Regions from separate parts of the Bacillus sp. LH1 genome, predicted to be linked through region 1. Evidence: riboswitches for the same ligand, from Rfam matches in the RefSeq annotation. Region 1 holds a riboswitch; each other region holds the start of a gene.
The links. A riboswitch is a leader RNA that binds a small molecule or an ion and turns the genes downstream of it on or off. The one in region 1 is predicted to bind S-adenosylmethionine.
Positions count from the first base shown of each region.

Region 2: linked by a shared signal. The riboswitch ahead of mtnW (2,3-diketo-5-methylthiopentyl-1-phosphate enolase) and the one ahead of ACX9TM_RS07615 (Na+/H+ antiporter NhaC family protein) in region 1 are both predicted to bind S-adenosylmethionine.
Region 3: linked by a shared signal. The riboswitch ahead of ACX9TM_RS25285 (methionine ABC transporter ATP-binding protein) and the one ahead of ACX9TM_RS07615 (Na+/H+ antiporter NhaC family protein) in region 1 are both predicted to bind S-adenosylmethionine.
Region 4: linked by a shared signal. The riboswitch ahead of ACX9TM_RS01060 (MetQ/NlpA family ABC transporter substrate-binding protein) and the one ahead of ACX9TM_RS07615 (Na+/H+ antiporter NhaC family protein) in region 1 are both predicted to bind S-adenosylmethionine.

Region 1 covers NZ_CM175007.1:1,439,217-1,445,400, forward strand. The annotation lists gene ACX9TM_RS07590 (sodium-dependent transporter) at 1-228, shown strand, start outside; gene ACX9TM_RS07595 (hypothetical protein) at 256-414, opposite strand; gene ACX9TM_RS07600 (murein hydrolase activator EnvC family protein) at 516-1,781, opposite strand; gene gltP (glutamate/aspartate:proton symporter GltP) at 2,277-3,551, shown strand; gene ACX9TM_RS07610 (ribonuclease FAU-1 family protein) at 3,620-4,138, shown strand; SAM riboswitch class I at 4,259-4,364, shown strand; gene ACX9TM_RS07615 (Na+/H+ antiporter NhaC family protein) at 4,459-5,775, shown strand; gene ACX9TM_RS07620 (lmo0954 family membrane protein) at 5,957-6,184, shown strand, end outside.
Region 2 covers NZ_CM175007.1:3,947,821-3,954,004, reverse strand. The annotation lists gene ACX9TM_RS20335 (DUF3909 family protein) at 1-216, shown strand, start outside; gene ACX9TM_RS20330 (hypothetical protein) at 268-543, opposite strand; gene ACX9TM_RS20325 (1,2-dihydroxy-3-keto-5-methylthiopentene dioxygenase) at 830-1,342, opposite strand; gene ACX9TM_RS20320 (methylthioribulose 1-phosphate dehydratase) at 1,320-1,958, opposite strand; gene ACX9TM_RS20315 (2-hydroxy-3-keto-5-methylthiopentenyl-1-phosphate phosphatase) at 1,955-2,614, opposite strand; gene mtnW (2,3-diketo-5-methylthiopentyl-1-phosphate enolase) at 2,611-3,855, opposite strand; SAM riboswitch class I at 3,920-4,025, opposite strand; gene ACX9TM_RS20305 (pyridoxal phosphate-dependent aminotransferase) at 4,090-5,268, opposite strand; gene ACX9TM_RS20300 (carbon-nitrogen family hydrolase) at 5,283-6,146, shown strand.
Region 3 covers NZ_CM175007.1:4,863,331-4,869,514, forward strand. The annotation lists gene sufD (Fe-S cluster assembly protein SufD) at 1-278, opposite strand, end outside; gene sufC (Fe-S cluster assembly ATPase SufC) at 294-1,079, opposite strand; gene metQ (methionine ABC transporter substrate-binding lipoprotein MetQ) at 1,318-2,124, opposite strand; gene metQ (methionine ABC transporter substrate-binding lipoprotein MetQ) at 2,196-3,008, opposite strand; gene ACX9TM_RS25280 (methionine ABC transporter permease) at 3,032-3,697, opposite strand; gene ACX9TM_RS25285 (methionine ABC transporter ATP-binding protein) at 3,690-4,715, opposite strand; SAM riboswitch class I at 4,894-5,001, opposite strand; gene ACX9TM_RS25290 (hypothetical protein) at 5,127-5,471, opposite strand; gene ACX9TM_RS25295 (thioredoxin family protein) at 5,624-5,932, opposite strand; gene ACX9TM_RS25300 (toprim domain-containing protein) at 5,936-6,184, opposite strand, start outside.
Region 4 covers NZ_CM175007.1:185,137-191,320, forward strand. The annotation lists gene ACX9TM_RS01055 (methionine ABC transporter ATP-binding protein) at 1-791, opposite strand, end outside; gene ACX9TM_RS01060 (MetQ/NlpA family ABC transporter substrate-binding protein) at 804-1,616, opposite strand; SAM riboswitch class I at 1,703-1,817, opposite strand; gene ACX9TM_RS01065 (NAD(P)-dependent alcohol dehydrogenase) at 1,897-2,805, opposite strand; gene ACX9TM_RS01070 (DUF6612 family protein) at 2,963-3,727, shown strand; gene ACX9TM_RS01075 (FAD-binding oxidoreductase) at 3,794-5,230, shown strand; gene ACX9TM_RS01080 (MFS transporter) at 5,227-5,760, shown strand; gene ACX9TM_RS01085 (DUF3981 domain-containing protein) at 5,839-6,184, shown strand, end outside.

The DNA.
Region 1 (6,184 bases):
GTCGACTTTTCGGTAAGTAACGTATTGCTGCCGTTAGGAGTACTAGCTATTTCATTATTTGTACCAAATAAAATGAGTAAAGAGTTGTTGATGAAAGAATTAGAAGTGACGGAAACGAAAGGGAAAACGTTATTTAACATTTGGTTCTTCTTACTTCGTTATGTTATTCCGGTAACTGTAATAATTGTATTTTTAAATGCGATAGGTGTATTTAAAATGTTTGCATAAAAAAAGGCGGGGATCTCCCGTCTTTTTTTATGTTGATGAATGTAATAGACGATTATACGCTTTATAGGCTGTGGTGACTGCGAGGAATGAACCGATTAAAAATAAAACTGAGCCGCCAAATGTAAATATCCGGCCAATATACGTTTCTCTAGCTTCTTCTATTTTTTGTTGTAATTGCGTATTCATATGGATCACCTCGTAAACTATAGGCATTTAGTTATAGTCTATGTAGAATGCCTATAGTGTGTGAAGTGTAAATGAAAAACCTCGGTAGGCACCGAGGTTTTTTATAATCCGATATAAGGAGATGGGTCAACTGCGTTTGTCTTGCCGACATTCCATTCTCCAAGATGAAGTTCGAAGTGTAAATGTTGTCCGTATGATTGGCCCGTATTCCCCATAAATCCAAGCTGATCGCCTTGTTTTACAGTTTGTCCATTCGATACAGAACGACTATTCATATGAGCATATACTGTCGTATATGTTTTTCCGTTTATACGGTGAGATAAATACACTACGTTTCCGTAACTAGATGATAATTCTGAGCGAATAACAACGCCATCTGCAGCAGCGATAATTGGAACCGTTCCCGAAGCAGCGATGTCAATTCCTTTATGGTTATCTAAAGAACGTACACCAAATCCGGAAGTTTTTGATCCAGCTGCTGGTTTGATAAAACCACCGATATTTGTATCATGTGGTGTTGGGGCCGCTTGAGCAGATTTAGTAGCTTGTTGTTTGCGAGCCTCTTCTGCCTGGCGGGCTTCTTCCGCTTTACGAGCTTCTTCCGCCCGTTTTTCTTCTTCAATTGCTTTTTGAACAGCTTGACGTTGATTTTCTAAAATGCCCTTGGATTCTTCTAATCCTTCAATCTCTGAATCTACTTTTGCTACTTTCGTATGTAGATCGTTAATAAGAGTTTGTTGCTGCTGTTGGTTATTTTGTAATTCTTGTTGTTTTTGTTCTAGTTTTTGTTCAGAGTCTTTCAGTTGTTGTTCTTTTTTCTCAACAGCCTCTTTTTCTGTCGTTACAGCATTTTGATCAGATGTTTGTTTTTTTACAATATCTGTATCGTTGTTTAATATTAAACTTACGGAGTACATATTATCAACAAGATCAGCAATGTTTGTAGAGTTTGTTAATACTTCTGTAATGATATTTGTACGCGGTTTTTCTTGCATAGATTGTAATCGTTGTTTAATAACTTCCTGACGTGTATCTATGTTTGTTTGTAATTGTTCTATATGTTTCTTTTTGTCAGTAATTACTTGTTGTGTTTTGCTAATTTCTTTTTTTGTATCGTTTAATTCAGTCTCATTTTTATTAATGGAAGTAGTTAATTCATCGATTTTCTTCTGTAATTCTTGAATTTCTTTTTCTATTTGTTCTTTCTCGACTGATTTATTTTGTAAGTCACTTTGTTTGCCTTCTAATTCAGATTGAATGTTAGATAATTTATCTTGATTCGTTTCAGCGTATACGGGTGAAAGTAACGGGGAAGCAAAAATCGTTCCTGCTGCTAAAACACTAAACGCTGCAAATTTCTTTTTCATTGTTGTCTGACTCCTTTCCCTATGAATGTTATATATCATAAGAAGAAGGGTGTCTATCGTTGTAATCATAATGTAAAGAAAATTTTATAAAATTGCTAAGTTTTGTCGGAATTTATCATTTTTCAACTGTATTTGTCATAGTGCTTACATTTTATTCATATGTGTAACAAAGGTATATTTTGGAATTTTCCTGTAAAATGAAGGAGGAAAGTAATCGTTTTTATGAGGTGAAATATTACTTGGAAAGCTAATAAAACACTAGTGAGGAATCGTTCTCATGTGAGGTTTTCTGACATGGGTCTACTTTTTGTCAAGAAAATTATTTGCGTTCGGGCAAAGTTATTTTGTTGTCAGATTTAAATTTTTGATTTATGATTTTTAACAGGGACAAAATGTAGTGAATTGTCGAATAATATGTAATACTCTTAATTTCTTAGTTTTATAGAGATAGAATGAGAGATAGAGTGACACATCGAAGAGGGGGTTACAACAAATATGAAAAGAATAGGACTAGCATGGCAAATATTAATAGGACTTGCGCTTGGTATTGCGGTTGGGGCGATTTTCTTTGGCAATCCAGCAGTGGTGAGTTATTTACAACCAATTGGTGATATTTTCATCCGATTAATTAAAATGATCGTTGTGCCAATTGTTGTAGCAAGTATTGTTGTTGGGGTTGCTGGTGTTGGCGATGTTAAAAAATTAGGTCGACTAGGCGGAAAAACAATTATTTACTTTGAAATCATTACAACAATTGCAATTATTGTCGGTCTATTAATAGCGAATATTTTCCAACCAGGAAAAGGCGTAAATATGGAGCAGTTAACAAAGACAGATATTTCGAAATATACACATACGACAGAGCAAGTACAAAGTCATTCATTTGCAGATACATTTGTAAATATTGTTCCAACGAACATTATGAAGTCGTTAGCTGACGGAGATATGCTAGCTATTATCTTCTTCTCTGTACTATTTGGTTTAGGTGTAGCAGCAATTGGTGAAAGAGGAAGACCAGTTCTTCAATTTTTCCAAGGTGTGGCTGACGCAATGTTTTACGTAACAAACCAAGTTATGAAATTTGCACCATTTGGTGTATTTGCACTAATTGGTGTTACAGTTTCTACATTTGGTCTTGCTTCATTAATTCCATTAGGGAAATTACTAATTGTCGTATATGGAGCAATGATCTTCTTCGTCGTAGTTGTCTTAGGACTTACAGCGAAAATATTTGGAATTAACATTTTCCAATTCTTTAAGATTTTAAAAGACGAGCTGATCTTAGCGTATTCTACAGCAAGCTCAGAAACAGTTTTACCAAAAATCATGGAGAAAATGGAGAAATTCGGTTGTCCGAAAGCAATTACATCTTTCGTTATTCCGACTGGTTATTCATTTAACTTAGATGGATCAACTTTATATCAAGCAATTGCGGCTATTTTCTTGGCGCAAATGTACGGTATTGATTTATCTATTACACAACAAATTACATTATTACTTGTATTAATGGTTACATCAAAAGGTATCGCAGGTGTACCGGGCGTATCATTCGTTGTATTATTAGCGACACTTGGTACAGTAGGTATTCCACCTGAAGGCTTAGCGTTCATTGCTGGTATTGACCGTATTTTAGATATGGCTCGTACAGCAGTTAACGTTGTAGGAAACTCTTTAGCAGCTGTAGTTATGTCTAAGTGGGAAGGTCAATATGACGCTGAAAAAGGACAAGCTTATTTAAAAGAGATTTCTGAAAAGGGTCAAGCGGCTTAATTATAATATGAACAAGCTCTCACATAATATGTGGGAGCTTTTCTGTATATAGAAGAGGAGCAGACATAATGAAACGAAAATATGGTGACGGTTCTTCGTGGAAGAGACTAATAGAAAAGAGTTATACGGTTAAGCAAGTGGAAGAGGGAATGCTCGGAATACTGGATATAAAAAAGGTGAGAGAGCCTAGTTGTAAAGAATATGATGGTGAAGAACTTTGTATTGCAGCAGATCAGTATACGTGGATTCAATATTTCATAGACGGGAAAAACTTTGCGATTACCGCTATGTTAGATGATCAGAAAAAATTAGTGCAATATTATATCGATGTGGCGAAAGAATATAAAATAGACGATCGTGGTTTACCGTATTTTGATGATTTATATTTAGATGTAGTATTATTATCTAGCGGTAAGGTGTATGTATTAGATGAAGAGGAGCTAGAGGATGCTTATAAAAGTGGTGATGTCACGAAGGAAGAGTATGAGCTAGCATGGCACACTACGAAATGGATATTAGCAACAATAAAAAATAGTGAATTTTATTGGATTTCAATATTGGAAGAAGAAATCGAAAAGTTAAAATGATTGTTGTATTCAAATTTTTGTATAATTACCAAAAAAATCTATACAAAAAATAATTGACTTTTGTTTTGTAAGCGAGTAAAGTTAGGGAAGAAATTATTATTAAAAAATAAATATGAAACCTTCTTATAAAGAGAGGCGGAGGGACTGGCCCTACGATGCCTCGGCAGCGGACTCGATTTCAGAGTGCTGTGCCAAATCCAGCAAGCGTGTGCTTGAAAGATGAGAAGAGTGTTTCTTATAGATGTATAAGACCTCTTCTCATCGGAAGAGGTCTTTTGTTATTCATTAGAAAAAGGTTGAAACTAGGGAGAGATGGTACTTTGAAAGAAACGAGAGGAAATGGTTTAGCTTTATTACCACTTGGAATATTTTTGGCGCTATTTATTGGTTCTGGAATTATTACAGGTGATTTCTATAAATTGCCGATACTTGTAGCGATTTCAATTGCTGTAGGAGTCGCTTTAGTGATGAATCGTAAAGAAAGTTTTAATGTGAAAGTAGAGCGGTTCGCTAAAGGTGCAGGAAATCCGGATATTATGATTATGGTATTAATTTTTGTGCTTGCAGGTGCGTTTTCTGAAACTGCTAAAGGAATGGGCGGAGTAGACTCAACTGTTAATTTAGCGTTAACTATTTTACCGCCAGGATTTATCGTAGCTGGAATCTTTGTTATTGGTGCATTTATTTCATTAGCGATGGGAACTTCAATGGGAACAATTGCAGCATTAGCGCCGATTGCTGTAGGTATTAGTGGTCAAACTGATATCTCAATTGCGCTTGCAATGGCTACTGTTGTTGGCGGAGCGATGTTTGGTGATAATTTATCATTTATTTCAGATACAACAATCGCAGCTGTTCGTTCACAAGGAACAGAAATGAAAGATAAGTTTAAAACGAACTTTTTAATTGTGTTACCAGCGGCTATTATTACAATTGTACTATTAGTAATAGTTACTTCAGGAAGTGACACGCAGATTAAAGCACATAGCTTTGATTGGATAAAGATTTTACCGTACGCAGGAGTACTTATTACAGCGCTACTTGGCTGGAATGTACTTATTGTATTAACTGGTGGAACTGTACTATCTGGTGTTATCGGCCTTATAGATGGAAGTTACACGTTAGAAAGTTTCTTTAAAAGTGTAACGACTGGAATGGGCGGTATGATGGAGTTAGTATTACTTGCTATATTAATTGGCGGTATGGTTGAATTAATCCAATATAATGGTGGTATTCAATATTTAATGAATGTATTAACACGTAATATTCGTTCGAAAAAAGGAGCGGAATTTGGTATTGCTGGTTTAGTGAGTATGACGAATATGTGTACAGCGAATAATACGATTTCAATTATCTTTACAGGCCCGCTTGCAAAAAATATTGCAGATCAATATGAAATAGATCCTCGTAAATCAGCGAGTGTATTAGATCTTTTCTCATGTTGTGTGCAAGGATTAATTCCGTACGGTGCCCAAATGTTAACGGCAGCAGGATTTGCAGCGTTATCTCCGGTTGAATTGTTGCCATATGCATTTTATCCAATCTTAGTTGGAGTATGTGGGATTGTTTCTATTTTAATTGGGTTTCCAAGGTTTTCGAAAGTAGCTGAGAAAAAAGAGTATCATAAAACAGCTTAATTTAATATGAATGTTAGTAATTAAAAAACGTGCAGAGAATAGACTCTGCACGTTTTTTTGCGTAAAGGGCTGAATATGACTCGGTCTTAAGTCTGAGTTAAAAACGGTTCTTAAGCTCGTTATGGAAAGATGAAAAAATAGTTAAGATAAGAGTATCAAATCGAAGGGAGGCAAGCACAAGATGAAACAATTTCTAGCGTTTATCGCAGCCGGTATTTTGGCTTTAATTGCTCTTGGTAGTCTTGCTGGTATTGTAGGATTCGCAATCGGAGCAGGAGTTGTATATTGGAGCTATAAATCATTTGTGCGAGCTAAATCATTTTTTGGAAAGTTAGCTTGGGGTATTGTTGGTTTAATCGGTTTATCCATTGCACTTTCTCATTCGCCAGCATTAATCGGTATCGCTGCT
Region 2 (6,184 bases), 2.5 Mb from region 1:
GAATATGGAAGAGATGAGAAGGGACATTATGTAATTCGAACCTCAAAAAAGATGTTAGAAGAAATGGAGTTTTATTTGGCATTGAAATATGATCGTGATGGAGTGGATCTTTATATGCAAGCTGAGATTGATGGTATATTTCATGTATCTGTTAGCTATGGTGAAGATGCCCTACATCTACAAGAATTGTTTCAATTTCTAGAAGAAAATAAATAAAAGTCCTCATTTGAGGACTTTTATTTATTTAGTCATGTTTAATTTTTATAATTATAAGTTAGAAGCGCGGCGGCATCGTTCAACCGGGAACGGGATAATTTGTGCGATGTGGTTAGGACCAAATTGTTTTGTACGAGCATGGCGTATTATATAAAAAGCACACAGAATTGAAACAGGAATAGCGCCGAATAAACCAAATAATAAAGCGCTTACACAAGATGCGACAAATCCTAAAACACCAATTTCTAACTCTTCCATAATAGCTCCTAAAATAACAGGAAATGCTCCACATGTAACTCCAAGTATAAGTGCGATAAGTAAGCTCATGATTATCCCCCTCTGTTTGCGATATTATTTTCCTTCTAAGTTAATTGTAGTATATCACATATAAAACAGAATTTTCAGAAAAAATTCAATAAATGTTCAAAAAATGTTCGAAAAATGCACTTGAAAAATTAAGGTGTAAATTTGTGATGAAATGGTACTTTCAAGTAAATAAAAAATCAGACTTATTTCAAAATGAAATAAGCCTGTTCCATAGGAGGATGTATATATGTAGAGTGAATAAAAGTTTGGAAAAGGGGGTCCAAGTCCTTTTATTCAACTAACTACCTTAATAGATTGGAACCCAGCCTTCAGTTGTCACAAAAATACGAATAGCTACAACTTGGCGATCATCTTGCAAGGTAAAATAATGTCTTGCATTTTCAGGAACAGATATTAAATCGCCTGGCTCAAGTTCAACATCAAAGAATTTCCCATCTTTACCTTCAATAGCGAAAATGCCGTGACCACTGACGATAAAGCGAACTTCGTCATCTGTATGATGGTGTTCCTTTTGGAAATTAATTAATAATTCGTCAAGGTTAGGTGTGCTACTTGAAAGTGAGATTACATCATGTGCTTTATAACCTCGACGTGCTGAAACATCAGCGATTTCTTTTGAAAAAATAGCTAATATTTCAGCTTTGTTTTCATCTGTTAACGAATAATTTTCATTTAAATGAGTAGGAAGTTTAGAAATATTCCATTTCTCATATAAAACGCCTTCCTCTTGTAGAAATTTAGATACTTCCACTTCATTTTCAATACGAGTATTTACTTCATGAATACGAATTTGCGCCATTAGAAACGCCTCCTTGAATTGATAATAGTTTTATATGAAATTGGAATAAAAACTCATAAGCTTCTAATCTCTTCTTTGCATCAAAGCTATCTCGGCCCCATACGGTAATACCGTGGTTACGGATTAATACTGCACCCGAATCTCCTTGTATATGCTTTCGGAAGTTTTCTCCAAGTGTTGGGATATGGGCATGGTTTTCGATAATAGGAATGTGAATGGTTGCACCTTCTTCCCAAATATCGAGAGCTTTAATAATTTCTTGATTTTGAAGGGTGACTGCATCACTATATAAATTTGTGATGACATTATTATCGGTTGTATGAACATGAAGTACGCAACCGGCATTCGTATTGTTATAAATGTGTGTATGCAATATTGTTTCTGCTGAAGGGCGTAATTCAGTCTCTAAAACGGGAACTCCTACATGATCTACTAATAGAAAATCATCTGGAGTGGTTTTTGTTTTATCTTTACCGCTTGCCGTAATAAGAAAAGTAAGTGGTTCATGACTAACCTTTATAGAAATATTACCACTTGTTGCTGGGAACCAATTTCGTGTTGTTAACTCTTTTTTTATCTCGCTTAAGTCATACCATTGACGAAAAAGTTGTTTCATGCCTTCACCTCCAACAAAAGTTTTAATTCAGCTTGCACATCTTGAAATGTTTCAAACGGTGTATAAGCAATATGATTTTCTTCACACTTTGTAATAAGGAAATCGCGAGCGAATACTTTATCAGCTTGTTTCGCGGCTTGTAAATCAGTAATAGAATCTCCAATTACAATATGAAAGTCATCTGTATCACTTAATTTACGGATTAATGATGATTTACATAATCCGCAATGATTTTGACAATGATCATCACAAGAATGAGGCCATTTAACTGTAATAAACTCTGCTGAAAAGTCTGTTTCATTACAATAAATTTGCTCTTTTGGAATGATTCCTTGTAAGAGTGGATAGACGAAGAAATCCATTCCACCTGATATCACGTAAAAAGAAATGTTATTTTCCTTTACGAATTGTATAAACTCATGAAAACCACTACGGATTTCAGCAGTTTCTATTAAAAATTGAATAATATCATCGTGCAGATTAGTAGGTATTAATTGAAATAATTGAGAAACACCTTCTTGAATGGATAGTTCTTGTGATAAAATTTTATTCTTTACTTCTTCGGCTTCTGGTGGTGCGAATTTTTCCATAATGGACATAATGTTATCATTATTTGTAATCGTGCCATCGAAATCACAAAATACTTGAATACTCATAATTTCACCTCATAAGAGGGATTTCCCCATATTTGTAGTGCACTATGCAAATTTATGTCGTCTACTTCATGGAGTGGTTTATTTTGCAAAGTAGCATCAATTGCAGTACGGAAAGCTTTACCGCCGCCTTGCGCTCCATTTGGATGTCCGTGTATCCCGCCGCCAGCATTAATAACAACATCTTTACCGAAATCTCGTACAATAAAGGGAACGAAACCAGGATGAATACCAGCAGACGGAACAGAAAAGCTCTTCTTGAAAGATGCATCGTCTTCAGTTAAATATTTTGAGATAGCAAGAGCCTCCTCTTTTTCTAGCGCAACACTTCCGTATGGAGATGGGAATAATGAAAAGTCAGCCCCAGCATAACGTAGTAGCTTTCCAAGTAATAATGGAGATGAAACTCCATATAACTTGGATGCTGAATAAGCACCACTTACAGCAGGATGTGCCATAATAGGAACTGGGATTTCATCATCTTCTGCAAGTGATTGTAGTACATCTAGTCCGTAAGCAAATACGTTAAATAATAGAATATCAGCTCCAGCTTGCACTGCACGTTTAGCATTTTCTTTTAAATCAAAAGTTCGTCCTGTTAAATTTACGGCATATAACGTTTTATGTCCGTATGTTTCATATACGGATTGTAAAACTTCTTTTCCAGATACAATGCGTTTCGTAAGTGGTGTTAATGCATTTTCAAATAATATTTCATCATCTTTTACTATATCTACACCACCAATTGCTTGATCGCGTAATTGCGTTTTTAAATACCCAATGTTTCGTCCAATCATTCCTTTAAAAATACTCATTAAAAGGGGACGATCATGCACTTGTAAAAGATTTCGAATACCATCTATCCCGAATTTTGGACCAGGAAAATGTTTTTTTAACTCGTCTGAAAAAGTTAAGTCAATTAATTTTACTTCGCCATCAAGTGATAGCTTTCCAAATGTAGTCGTTAAAATCGCTGGTAAATCTGGACTGAAGTTTAATAGCGGATATTCGATTTTAATAATTCCGCGTTTTACTTTTTTACGTAAATACGAATTGGTATGTTCATGTTCAGCTAATTCCTCAACATGAATGACGTTGCCTTTATGCTGCTTTAATTGTTCTTGCAATAAGTGTGGCAAATGAGTCCAAGAGCCAATTGTTAAACCGAGTGCAATTTGCTCAGCTTTTTTTTCTAAGTTATGTGAATCATCATGGATTAAATACGTCGCTATAATTCCGCTCATTGTTATAACCTCCTAGTTAAATAAAAAAAACTCTCAGCTAAGGAGAGGTTTTTTTACAACCAGCTCCTTATCTGTCAGCGTAATGCTGCGAGAATTAGCACCGTGTCTACAATTGTAGATCGGTTGCCGGGTTTCGTCGGGCTCGTCCCTCCACCTGCTCTTGATAAGAAGTATTTAGAAATGTTTAAATTTTTAAGATAACTGAATTTTGTCAGATATTTTTCGTGTTGTCAATTACTTTTTGAAAAAATTTAATTTATCAATTCGATTAATGGCTTCTCGTAATCTATCTTCTGTATGCAAGAGACCAACACGGACATACCCTTCGCCATGCTCACCAAATCCGACACCAGGAGCAACTGCGACATGTGCTTTTTCTAGTAAAATATCAGAAAATTGCTCAGAGGTGTATCCTTTTGGAACGGGAAGCCATGCAAAGAACGATCCTGTTGGAATGTCTACATTCCAACCAATTGAGTGACAGGCTGAAATAAGAGCGTTTCTTCGAGATTCGTAACTATTTACAAGGTCTATTACACAAGACTGTGAACTTAATAGCGCTTCTCGAGCGGCATCTTGAACTGCACCGAATATACTAACATACATATGATCTTGTAATAGGTTAATTGTTTCAATCACACTTTCATTCCCTACAGCAAAAGCGATGCGCCAGCCAGCCATATTGAAAGTTTTTGATAATGTGTAAATTTCAATTCCTATATCTTTCGCACCATCTGCTTGCAAGAAACTAACAGGTTTTTGACCATCAAATCCGATAGCGCCATAAGCAAAATCGTGAACAACTAATATATTATGTTTATTAGCAAAGTGAATGGTTTCATCAAAAAAATCTTTTGATGCAGTAGCACCGGTAGGATTATTTGGATAGTTTAAAAACATTAATTTTGCACGCTCTGCAATAGAGGCATCAATGTTCGTATAATCTGGTAAAAAGTTATTTTCTGCAATAAGTGGCATTCTTTCAAAGTGTGCTTTTGCTAAAGCAACCCCTGATAAATAATCTGGATAACCTGGATCCGGAACGAGAATCGTATCACCAGGATTTGTAAAACAAATCGGTAATTCTACTAGTCCAGCCTTCCCACCAAACAAAATAGCAACTTCAGTTTTTGGGTTTAATTCGACGCCATATTCACGTTTATAGAATGTAGCCACGGCTTCCTTTAAGCTTTCATGTCCGCGAAATGGCGGATATTTATGATGAATGGTCTTTTCGGCAGCATCTTGTAAAGCTTTTACGATATGCTGCGGTGTTGGTTGATCTGGATTACCTTGACCTAGATTAATAACATCGTGACCAGCTGCAACGACTTTGTTAACTTTTGCAACAAGTGAAGCGAAAAATTGTGTTGGCAATGATGTTACTATCTCAGAAGGTTGAAATAATTTCATACTTTCCACCTCTTTTGAAAGTTGTTACAATTCTAGTGACAAATGATATAATCTTTCCAGTATTTTGTAAAGAGAAAAATAAGAATGGGGCTGAAAAAATGAAAGTCGCATGTATTCAAATGGATATTGTTTTTGGAGATGTAGAAAAAAATATTGAGAATGCTAAAAATAAAATAAGTGAAGCTATGAAGGAAAGGCCAGATGTTATCGTCTTACCAGAACTATGGACAACAGGATATGATTTAACGAGACTTTCTGAAATTGCAGATAGGGATGGAGTGGAAACGAAAGAAAAGTTAATAGAATGGGCGAAGCGATATGATGTACATATTGTTGGTGGGTCCATAGCAAAGCAAACAGAGCAAGGCGTTACAAATACGATGTATGTTGTAAATAATGAAGGACAGTTAGTCAACGAATATAGTAAAGTACATTTATTTCAGCTTATGGATGAACATAAATATTTAATAGCTGGTAATGGTACGGGCGAATTTAAGCTAGATGATGTTGAATGCGCTGGAACAATTTGTTATGATATTCGTTTTCCAGAGTGGATGCGTGTTCATACTGCTAAAGGGGCAAAAGTATTATTTGTTGTAGCTGAATGGCCATTAGTTCGTTTAGCACATTGGCGTTTGCTATTGCAAGCAAGAGCAGTTGAAAATCAGTGTTATGTTGTTGCGTGTAATAGAGCAGGGAAGGATCCGAATAATGTGTTTGCAGGTCATTCTTTAATTGTGGATCCTTGGGGTGAAGTTGTAGTAGAGGCGAATGAAGAGGAATCAATTTTATTTGGAGAGCTTGAATTCGAGAAAATTAAAGAAGTACGTAAAGGAATTCCAGTTTTTGCGGATCGCCGTCCAGAATTATACAAATAAAATGTTGACAAGTGATTTTTATTCTTGGTATAGTCTTC
Region 3 (6,184 bases), 1.9 Mb from region 1:
CCAGTACGTTGCACTAATACGCTGTTATTTTCATCGATTAAGTTTTTCACTGCCTCTGGAAGTTCAGTTAAAGAACTTACAGGCTCTTGCTTAGCAGCGTCGCCTTTTCCGATAAAGTCCCATTTGTCAATTTTCGTTTTATCAGGCGTTGGCATTGGAAGTTCAGTTGCTTGTGCAAGAGCTTGTAAGCGGAACTCAGTCAACCAAGCTGCTTCGTTTACTTCGCTTGCGCGTTGACGGATTGTTTCTTGATCGAAAGGTAATGTACCGATTGTCATGTTTATGCTCCTCTCTTACGCTTCTTGCTCTGTTGTTTCGTCTTCAATACCTAATTCTTTTTTAATCCAGTCGTAACCTTCAGCTTCTAGACGTTGTGCAAGCTCAGGGCCACCAGATTTAACGATACGACCGTTCATCATAACGTGAACGAAGTCTGGAGTGATGTAGTTTAATAAACGTTGGTAATGCGTAATCATTAGGCAACCGAACTCTTCGCCGCGCATTTCGTTAATACCTTTAGATACAACTTTTAATGCATCGATATCAAGACCTGAGTCGATTTCATCTAAGATTGCGATTTTTGGCTCAATCATCATTAATTGAAGAATTTCGTTACGTTTTTTCTCTCCACCAGAGAAACCTTCGTTTAAGTAACGTTGTGCCATTTCTGGATCCATTTCTAGGAATTCCATGTTTTTATCTAATGTACGGATAAATTTCATAAGAGAAATTTCATCGCCTTCTTCACGACGTGCGTTAATTGCAGAACGTAAGAAGTCAGCGTTTGTTACTCCGCTAATTTCACTTGGATATTGCATTGCTAGGAATAGACCCGCTTGTGCGCGCTCGTCTACTTCCATTTCTAATACATCTTCACCGTCGATGATGATGCTACCTTCTGTTACTTCATACTTTGGGTGACCCATAATTGCAGAAGATAAAGTTGATTTACCTGTTCCGTTAGGTCCCATAATTGCGTGGATTTCTCCACCTTTTACTTCAAGGTTTACACCCTTTAAAATTTCTTTGCCATCAATTGATACGTGTAAGTCTTTAACCGTTAATGTAGAACCAGCCATCTCAATACCTCCATTAATCCTATATATACATTTTAAAAATTCCTAAAACGTTCATATTCTCATTTTATTCTCATTCTAATTTTATATCAAATAAAATGATATCGCAAACGACGAAAAAAAGTAACCGTTTTTTCACAAATGTATATAAGTATTTCCTTCACATCTTTCTATGATACACCTTTCTTCTTATTTATATAAAGAAAAAAGGACTGGTAATTTTCCAGCCCTTTCCTTATATTTATTCACTTACCGGAAGTACAGCACCTTTATATTCTTTATTAATAAAATCTTGAATTTCTTTTGAATGTAGCACTTCTACTAGCTCTTTAATTTCTTTTTTCTTCTCATCACCTTTACGAACTGCAATGATGTTTGCATACGGAGAGTCTGATCCTTCAATCGCAATTGCATCCTTTGTTGGATTTAATTTTGCATCAATTGCATAGTTTGAATTAATAAATAAAGCATCTCCCTCATTATTTTCATACAATTTCGGTGAAAGTCCAGGTTCAACATCTGTTTTAAATTTTAAGTTTTTCGGGTTTTCTACAACATCTTTTACTGTTGCTTTAACAACATCTACTCCGTCTTTTAATTTAATAACGCCACCTTTTTGTAACAATGCTAACATACGGCCTCGCTCCGCTACGTTATTACTCATAATCACTGTTCCGCCATCTGGTAAGTCTTTTAAGCTTTTATATTTCTTAGAATAAATGCCCATAGGTTCTAAATGGATTTTTCCTGCGTTTACAATTTTATATCCCTTTTCTTGAATTTCTTTATCTAAGTAAGGAATGTGCTGGAAGTAGTTCGCATCAATTTCTTTATCCGCTAAAGCCTTATTCGGCAACACATAATCTTGGAATTTTTTAATTTCTAATTTAATACCCTTTTTCTCTAATATCGGCTGTGCCTTTTCTAAAATAACAGCGTGTGGCACGTTAGAAGCTCCCACAACAAGCTTATTCTCCTCTTTTCCTCCGCAAGCAGCTAATGTAAATACAGACAACGCTGTAACAACTGACAGTAGAACCTTTTTCATATGATTTCCCCTTCTCCCCAATGGTTATGTAGTTATAAAAAGAGCCGGCATACACCAGCCCTTTTCAGCAATTATTCTTTTACAGGAACAACTGCCCCTTTATATTCTTTATTAATGAAGTTTTCAATTTCTTTAGAATGCAATACTTCTACAAGAGCTTTAATCTCTTTCTTATCTTTATCACCTTTACGAACAGCTACTATGTTTGCGTATGGTGAATCATTTCCTTCAATTGCAATTGCATCTTTTTCCGGATTTAACTTTGCATCAATTGCATAGTTAGAGTTAATTAAAACAGCGTCGCCTTCTTTATTGTTATACACTTGTGGCAATAAACCAGGCTCGATATCCGTTTTGAATTTTAGATTTTTCGGATTATCTGCAATATCTTTTGGAGTTGCTTTAACTGGATCTATTCCGTCTTTAATTTTTAAAATACCTTCTTTTTGTAAAATTGCTAAACCACGTCCATGGTCAGCAACTGAATTACTCATAATAATTGTCGCTCCGTCCGGAAGCTCTTTTAAGCTCTTATACTTTTGAGAGTACACACCAATTGGTTCTAAATGAATTTTTCCTGCTACTTCAAAGTCATATTTTTTATCTTTAATTTCTTTTTCTAAATACGGAATGTGCTGGAAGTAGTTTGCATCTAAATCCTTATCCGCCAACGATTTATTTGGTAATACGTAGTCTTGGAATTTTTTAATTTCTAACTCAATTCCTTTTTTCTCAAGTAACGGTTTTGCCTTTTCTAAAATAACAGCGTGCGGTACGTTAGAAGCACCCACAACAAGTTTCTTTTCATCTTTATCTTTCCCGCCACAAGCAGCTAATCCAAAAATTGAAGTTGAAATAAGTGCCGTAAGTAACAATTTTTTCATTTGAAACATCCTCCCGTTTTTCATTATCGTTTATCTATTCGAGTCGTTAAACTATCACCAATCCACTGAATTAAAAATACAACTAGTAATACACAAATTGTCGCAACGATTGTTACATCGTTATTCCCTCTTTGGAATCCTTCTAAGTAAGCAAGTGTTCCAAGGCCACCAGCACCAACAACTCCTGCCATTGCTGTATAGCCTACTAAAGCAATTGTCGTAACCGTAATACCAGATACTAATGCTGGTAACGATTCTGGAATTAACACTTTCAAAATAATTGTGCTTGTTTTTGCTCCCATTGCTTTTGAAGCTTCAATTACACCTTTATCAATTTCGCGAAGTGCGATTTCAACCATTCTCGCGTAGAATGGTGCTGCTCCAATAATTAAAGCCGGCAAAGCTGCACTTGCTCCAAGAATTGTTCCAAGAATAATCTTTGTGAATGGGATTAATAAAATAATTAAAATGATGAATGGTATAGAACGGAATATATTTACGAATGCTCCAATCACCGTATTAATTGATTTGTTTTCCCATAAATTATCTTTTGCTGTCATGAAGAGTAACAATCCTAAAATGAGTCCTAAAACAAATGTCGCAAGAGCTGCGATTGCCGTCATATATAACGTTTCACCAGTTGCTTCTAACATTTGATTCCAATCAACATTTGCAAGTAACTTATCCATGTGCAATCACCTCCAGCTCTACTTGATCTTGATGAATTCCTTCTATTGCTTGCTGGATCGCTGTTTCCTCACCATTTAAATGAACGACTAAACTACCGTAAGAACCGTTATTCGTTTGTGCGATATTTCCTTGCAAAATGCTAACTTCTATGTCACTGCGTTGCATCAATCGTTGAAGCACTGGTCTTTCTACAGCCTCACCGATAAACTGCAAACGAATTACTTTTCCATCTGGATATTTTTCAATTAAACTTTCAATCGTTTCATTTGTATCTTCAGAATCCGTTAACTGCTTTACAAATCGTTTCGTAATATCTTGCTTCGGATTACGGAATACATCAAGTACTGGGCCTGTTTCTACAATCTTTCCTTTCTCCATTACCGCAACACGATTACAAATCTTTCGAATTACGTGCATCTCATGTGTAATGAGTACAATTGTTAAACCAAGGCGCTTATTAATGTCTAATAGTAAATCCAAAATTTGATCTGTCGTTTCCGGATCAAGAGCTGACGTTGCTTCGTCACATAAAAGCACTTGTGGATTATTAGCTAATGCTCTTGCAATCCCGACGCGTTGCTTTTGTCCCCCGCTCAGCTGAGATGGGTACGCGTCTCCTCTTCCTTCTAATCCAACAAGATGAATTAATTCATCAACACGTTTTCTTCTCTTCGCTTTATCAACACCTGCAATTTCAAGTGGAAACTCTATATTTTCACGTACTGTTCGTGACCAAAGTAAGTTGAAGTGCTGAAAAATCATTCCAATTTCTTGTCTTGCCTTACGAAGTTCGCTTCCTGTAATTGCTGAAATGACACGATTTGCAATTGTAATTTGGCCAGAAGTTGGTTTCTCCAACTGATTGAACAATCTAATTAAAGAACTTTTTCCAGCGCCACTATATCCGATAACACCAAATATTTCACCTTTATCTATTTTTAAATTGGCGTTATCTACAGCAGTGACATCACCGCTTTTCGCCTTATATATTTTCCTTACATTCTCTAATAGAATCATGATGTTCACCCCTTTTTTGTTTAGGTCGACTCCGCAATTTTTTATTTTTAATGCGTGTAGTCCACTATTATCATTACTTTTATTATTTGAATGTCCTCCACATTCAAACAATAAAAAAACCTTTCTGCTTTAGAGAAGCAGAAAGGTTTTTATGCGTATATAACAACATTATCCCTCTCTCTCATCTCTCAAAGCATTTGCTTTGCAGGAATTGGCACCATTTCAACATAAGTTGACGGTTGCCGGGCTTCACAGGGCACAGTCCCTCCACCTCTCTTGATAAGAGAAATCAGATTCAATTTTCGTCTGATTTGAAATTTATGAAATTGTCTATATTTTATGACTTGAATTGTATCAATATACACTCACCATGTCAACAGAAATTTTCGCAAAAAATGAAACTTCAGAATTTTAAGCACCTACTGACATCGGTTTACATATATGAAACATCGATTCCACTAATAACATCGTTCGGTACGTTCCCGAATATTGTACACGTCCATCATTCATTAGCATTTGCAATCGTACATTTCCATTCACCAATTGTTCTATATCCTTTTCATCTAAGCAAATGATTTGTTCCGTTCCTCTTTCCTCATGTACCAACTCTATATAATCTCTTGAAATTTGTAACGAACAACTTTCATCTCCAAAGCGAAAATTAACAGTTTTTTCTTCTTGTCTTAAAAGCGGTTCTAAATGATATTGACCATTAGCGTAATTTACAAATGATTGAAGCAAAGAATATAATCTCACCCTAAATCACATCCTTCATATCACTTTCTATTACATACCATTCCCTCTCACTAAAGAGCAATCCTGTTATTTTCGCTCGACAAATACTGTATCCATCCTGCATCTCGACATATTTCCCAAGAAATATGTCGAGGCGGCAAAATTTTTGCCGCCTACTTTAATTCCGTATATAAATATTCAACCGAATGAAATGCGTATATCTTCTTCATCAGTGTCCCATTTTCAAAAACAAGTAAACAAGGTACACTTTCAATCCCATACTCTTTTGCTAAATGCGGAGCATAATTTAAATCTAACATCCCAATTTTCAAATCTTCAATTGTCATCTCAACCACTGTTAACATCTTTTTTGCTAATTGGCATGTTCCACACATTGGAGTATATACATATAATACTGTTTTTTCTTCGTTCTCTATTAGGGCTGTAGCTTCGGCTCCTGTCCAATCAATCACTTCTATCATTCCTTACCGTAAATATTCTGTATAAACGTCAATGTCGGCTCCCCATAATACATTTGCTAAGTGTGTAGATGGCGCAGTTGCCACTTCTCGGTACGAGCGATCAATATAGATATGCTCGGCTTGCGGGAATTCTTTTCGAAATTGTTTCCTTAACTTTTCTCCAGCATCATCAGCATCCACTAGCACATACACTTCCTTATCAAAAAACTGATCAACGAGCTCATCCATTTTCGACAAACCAATTGTACCATT
Region 4 (6,184 bases), 1.3 Mb from region 1:
ACAATTTCTCCAGTACTTTGTAGTTCTTTCTGTACCTTTTCTGGAATTTTCGCTGCAAATGCGCTATTTACAAATTTCTTCGTTGTTACATGTTGTGGGTTTGTGAAAATATCTTTTACAGTCCCACTTTCGACTACAGATCCATGTTCCATAACAGCAACGCGGTCACATATACGCTGGATGACATTCATTTCATGTGTAATGAGTAAAATCGTAATTCCGATTTCTTCGTTAATCTTTAATAGCAAATCAAGGATAGAATCGGTTGTTTCTGGATCTAATGCGCTCGTTGCTTCATCACTTAATAACACTTCAGGTTCATGTGATAGCGCACGAGCAATTGCGACACGCTGTTTTTGACCACCAGAAAGTTCGCTTGGATACGCATCTTTTCTATTAAAAAGATCGACAATGCGTAAATACTTTTCTACTCTTTTTTCAATTTCTGCTTTTGGAATGCCAGCAAGCCGTAACGGTAATGCGATATTTTCATAAACGGTAACAGTTTTAAGTAAATTGAATCCTTGAAAGATCATTCCGATTTTTTGTCTCGCTTTTGCTAGTTCTTTTGTCGATAACGTTGTTAAGTCTTGTTCGTTTACAATGATATTTCCTGTCGTTGGTTTTTCTAATAAATTTACACATCGAATCAATGTACTTTTACCAGCGCCACTATACCCAATGATTCCAAATACCTCGCCTTTTTCTACTTTAAGGGAAGTAGACTTAAGAGCCTCAACATTCCCTTTTTTTGTTGTAAATACTTTGGATATGTTTTTTAATTCAATCATTATCGTCAGCTCCTACCAAGATGGTAAAACTGAACCATCAAATTTTTTCTCGATAAACTCTTTTACTTCTTTAGATTGATAAGCTTTCTTTAATTTATTTACAACGGCATCATCTTTATTTTCAGTACGAACAACAACCCAGTTCACATAGGGTGAATCTTTTCCTTCGCGGAAAATAGAATCTTTCGCTGGACTTAATTTTGCACCTAATGCAAAGTTTGTGTTAATTGCAGCTGCTTTCACTTCACTTAGTTGCGTTGGTAATTGAGATGCCTCTAATTCGACAATCTTTAATTTTTTTGGATTTTCAATTACATCTTTTGCAGTCGCTTTTTCTGTAGCCTTTGGATCAACTTTTAAAACCCCTGCTTTTTCAAATAATTTTAAAGCTCGAAGTTCATTCGTTGGGTCATTTGGTACAGCAATTGCATCGCCCTCTTTTAAGTCTTTTACATCTTTTATATCTTTAGAATATACACCCATAGGGAATGTTACTGTTGAAAATACTTCAGCTAATTTCATATTGCGTTCAGCTTTAAATACATCTAAATACGATTTCGTTTGGTAGCTATTTACATCAAGGCTTTTTTCATCTAATGATACGTTTGGCGCTACATAATCATTAAATACTTTTATATCAATTTCGAGGCCATCTTTTGCTGCAACTTCTTTTACCTTTTCAAAAATTTGTTCATGTGGTCCACCTGTTACACCGACAGTAATCTTTTTCTCGTCTAATTCTTTTACCTCTTTATCTGAACTCACACTACATGCGCCTAATAATAATACTGCTCCGCTTACAATGCTTAATAATACCTTTTTCATCTATAAATCCCCCTTCATATACGTTCCAAAATAAAAAGCACCTCCCAAAAAATAAGAGAGGTGCCGAATAGACGAAATAGATTCCTCTCTTATCTTCCAAAACGAAAACTCGTTTTGCAGGAATTAGCACCTTAGCTTATACGTCATAAGCTCGGTTGCCGGGCATCATCGGGCCAGTCCCTCCGCCACTCTTGATAAGAGTATGTGTATGTAGTTTTGAATATGGTACTAATAGTAAATCGTACAAAAAGAATTGTCAATGATATTTTCAGAATATATTTTATTTTAAGGTAATCGAAACGTTCCCCTTTTTATGTCCTTTTTCTACATATATATGAGCTTCAGCAATTTCTTCTAATCGGTAAGTTCTATCAATAACAGGCTTTAGCTTTTCTGTTTCAGCTAGTTGTTTTAGTAGGTTCATATCTTCTTTACTGACTTTTGCCATCATTCCGTTCACAGATACATATTTTCCATTAGGCATTAATGCATCTGTACAAAGAGACTTATTATATTTTCCAACTGCATCAAATATAATATCATAGTGCTCGCCCCGCTTAGTAAAATCTTCTTTCATATAATCAATTACGTTGTCTGCCCCTAAAGCTGTTACTAAATCGAAATTCGAACTACTACAAATGGCTGTGACAGTCGCCCCGAAGTATTTCGCAAGTTGTACGGCAGCTGTCCCTACTGACCCAGAGGCGCCGTATATAAGTACTCGTTGCCCTTTTTTTATCTGTCCTTTTCTAAGGAAGTGCAATGCTGAAGTTCCGCCAAAAGGAATAACGGCAGCTTCTTCATATGTCACATTGGTAGGTTTTAATGCTATTAATCCACTTTCATGCACGCATGTGTATTCGGCATAACCACCAAGGTTTAGTTCTGTTAATGCAAAAACTTGATCTCCTTTTTTAAATTGTGTTACATCTGTTCCAATGTCTTCGATTTCACCGGATAACTCTACGCCAAGTATAGGTTTTCTCGGTTTTCTGAAACCTAATATGATCCGCATAGGAATCCAAAATAAGAGGGGGCTATTAAAGCCACGTATTCTACAATCTCCAGTCGATACACTTGTTGCGTGAATTTTAACTAATACTTCATTTTTTTTAGGTTTAGGCTTTTCTATATTTTGAAGTTGGAGAACATTAGGTGGTCCATACTTTGTGCAAATAATAGCTTTCATAATGACCTCCTGAAATGAGTTGTTATTATTTACATCATATTTAAACTTTTTCTCAAACATGTTGCTATATAGGAAATAAATTTAAAGAAGAATATTACGAATTATATAGATTTCATAGGAAAAGAGATGATATTATTTTTGGGAAGGAGGGGACGTTATGAAAAAAATTATTTTAATTTCAAGTTTAGTACTTGCAGTCGGTCTAGGAGTAGGGTGTAGTAATGAGAAAGCAAAAAAGACTGATGAACCGAAAAAAGAAGCTGTGCAGAAAGAAAAGGAATTAACAGCGAAGGATGTTTTTAATAAAGCGAATGAAGCTTTTAAAAACGAAGAAAATGTAACGATGACATATGATGTGGGAATAAAGGCTGAAGGAACAGAGATGAATGTAATAAAGGCCAAAATGCAATTAGAGCCGAAGAAAAAAAATTCTCGTTCTGAAATGAATGTTTCTGGTACAGAGGTTGTTGTTTATGATGTGGGTGGCAAAATTGCTGGTCAGTTGAAAAATCCTAATACGGGTGAAGTTATGTCTGTACCAGAGGAACAATTAAATGCTAACGGAATGAATGCGACTCAAGGAATGGTAGATAATTTAGAGATTCCATCGGAAATTTTAAATAAAGTGAAGATGGAGAAAAGTGGAGATAATTATAAGCTGAAGTTTGCATTAAAAGGGCAAGAGACAGAGAGTATGTTAGCTAGTATGGATGAAAAGCAGAAACAAATGCTACAAGGCCAAAATGCAAAGATAGAAGAAATAGATGGAGAATATATTATTACAAAAGATTTTAAATATGAATCAGCAAAGATAGATATGGTTATGAGTAGCAATGGTGAGGATAAAGCGCACATTATTACGGATGCGAAGTTTACATCGTATGATAAATTTGATCCAATACAATTGCCAGCAGCAAAGTAATCACTGTCAAGAGAGGTACCTGAAAGAACAGGTATCTCTTTTTGTTGCTAATAAGGAGAGTGTCCTTTGAAAAAAAGAAAGATAGTAGTGGTCATTGTTGCATATACGGTTTTGCTTGCAACGTCTGTACATACGTATAAAAAACAAATTGATCATCCTATTATGAGTGATGTAGGTAAATTGCTTCCGACAAAAATAAAACGTGTTGAAAGTGCTACGGAAGAGCACTCGTTAATAAAATTAGTGCGAGATGCAAAAGTTTCAGGACAGAAAATTTCCATTGCAGGCATGCAACATAGCCAAGGAGGACAGACATATTATCCAAATGGCACGATGCTCGATATGAAAGGATATAATAAAATATTAGAATTTGATCCAGAGAAGAAGCAGATTACAGTTCAAAGTGGTGTCACGTGGAATGATATTCAGAAGAAAATAAATCCATATGGCCTTGCGGTACAGGTCATGCAGTCTCAAAATATTTTTACTGTTGGTGGTTCATTAAGTGTAAATGTACACGGGCGTGATATTCGTCATGAGGCACTAATTGATACAGTAGATTCATTTAGATTGTTAATGGCAGATGGCACGGTACGTAATGTAAGTAGAGAAGAAAATGCAGAGTTATTTCCATATGTCATTGGGGGTTACGGTTTATTTGGAGTTATTTTAGATGTGACGCTGAAGTTAACAGATGATGAATTATATGAAATGCACACGAGAATGATAGATTATAAAGAATACGTATCTTATTTCAAAGAGAAAGTGAAAAGAGATGAAAATGTTCGTATGCACTTAGCGCGTATTTCTGTTGCTCCAAATTCATTTTTAAAAGAGATGTATGTGACAGATTATATTTTGGCACAAAATCAAAATATGAGAGAAGAGTACAGTGAATTAAAGGAAGAAAATATTATAGCGGTACCGAAATTTTTACTTGGGTTATCACGTTATAGTGATTGGGGAAAGAATACATTTTGGGATATACAAAGAGGTTATTTTGAACGTACAGATGGAAAGTATGAGACGCGTAATAATGTTATGAGATCAGATAGTGCTTTTATGGAATATGAAAATCCAAATAGGACCGAAGTGTTACAAGAATACTTTGTGCCTATAGATGCTTTCACGGAGTATATAGATGATTTACGTAACGTATTAAATGAAGAAGAGTTTAATTTACTCAACATTACGATTCGTTACGTGGAAAAGAATGAAAATGCAGTTTTGTCCTATGCGAAAGATGATATGTTTGCGCTGGTTCTTTTGATTAACCAGGGACGCTCAGAGAGTGAGATAAAGAAAACAGAGGATGTCATTCGGAAGATGATTGATGTTACTTTAAAGCATAACGGTAGTTACTATTTGCCGTACTATTCTTATCCAACGAAAGAGCAGTTAAAGAGGGCATATCCTCGTATTGAAGAATTTCTCAAGAAAAAGAAGGAAGTAGATTCAGAAGAGAGATTTGTGAATTTATTTTATAGGGAGTATACGAAATGACATATAGAAGATTTGTGGCTTCGCAAAGTATCATCATGATGGCAGGAAGTATGGTATTTCCTTTTTATATATTATTGCTTCGAAACGTTGGAAATAGCTTCTCGCAATTTGGCTGGGCGTATGGCTTATTTGCTTTAACATCAGCACTTGTATATCCACTAGTGGGAAAGATATCTGATCAAGTAGGTGATAAAAAATTATTAATCATATACGCTTGGTCCATGGCAATCTTAATGCTTTGCTTTCCGATTGCCACGGAAGTATGGCATGTATATATTCTTCAAATTGTAATGGGCATTTTAGGTGCTGTGCAGCGTAATACTGAGAAGACTTCGTTAGCACGAAAGGTTGCGCAGGAAAAGGCTGGTTATGAGATTGGAAAATACCATGTGTGGACATCCATTGGCGGAGCAGTAGCGGTTATTGCCACGGGATATTTAGTAGATTTCTTTACGATTGGTACAATTTTTTATATTGCATCTATTCTATATGTAGTGAGCGGGATTGTATTAAGTAGTAAAAAAATATAACTATTCCTATTTTCACCTTAATACCCTTTATTTGTTATACTAAAAGGGAATACAAAAGAAAAGGGGACAGTGCCTTTGATGAAATTTGTAGTTTTAGCTATTCTTACTTTGTTTTTGATTCCATGGACAAGAAGTAGTAGTAAGCTTCGAGCAGTGGATAAGAAGGGAGATAAGAAGGTTGTAAAGGGTAAGAAATCATCTATTTTAGTTATTCCTGTTTTATTTTGGATAGGTATTGCAATCTATGAATACTTTTGGCTAATTGATGATCGGGTAGACTCGATTCTTACTCATTATTCTGTTGCAGTAGCAATTTTAATTGGGCTTGTTTTATTTTCACAAGATCAAATAGGGAAATTAGAAGGCACATTAAAAGGACTTCTAATGTTTATTTTACTCGCAAGTTACGGCTACTTTGGTTATT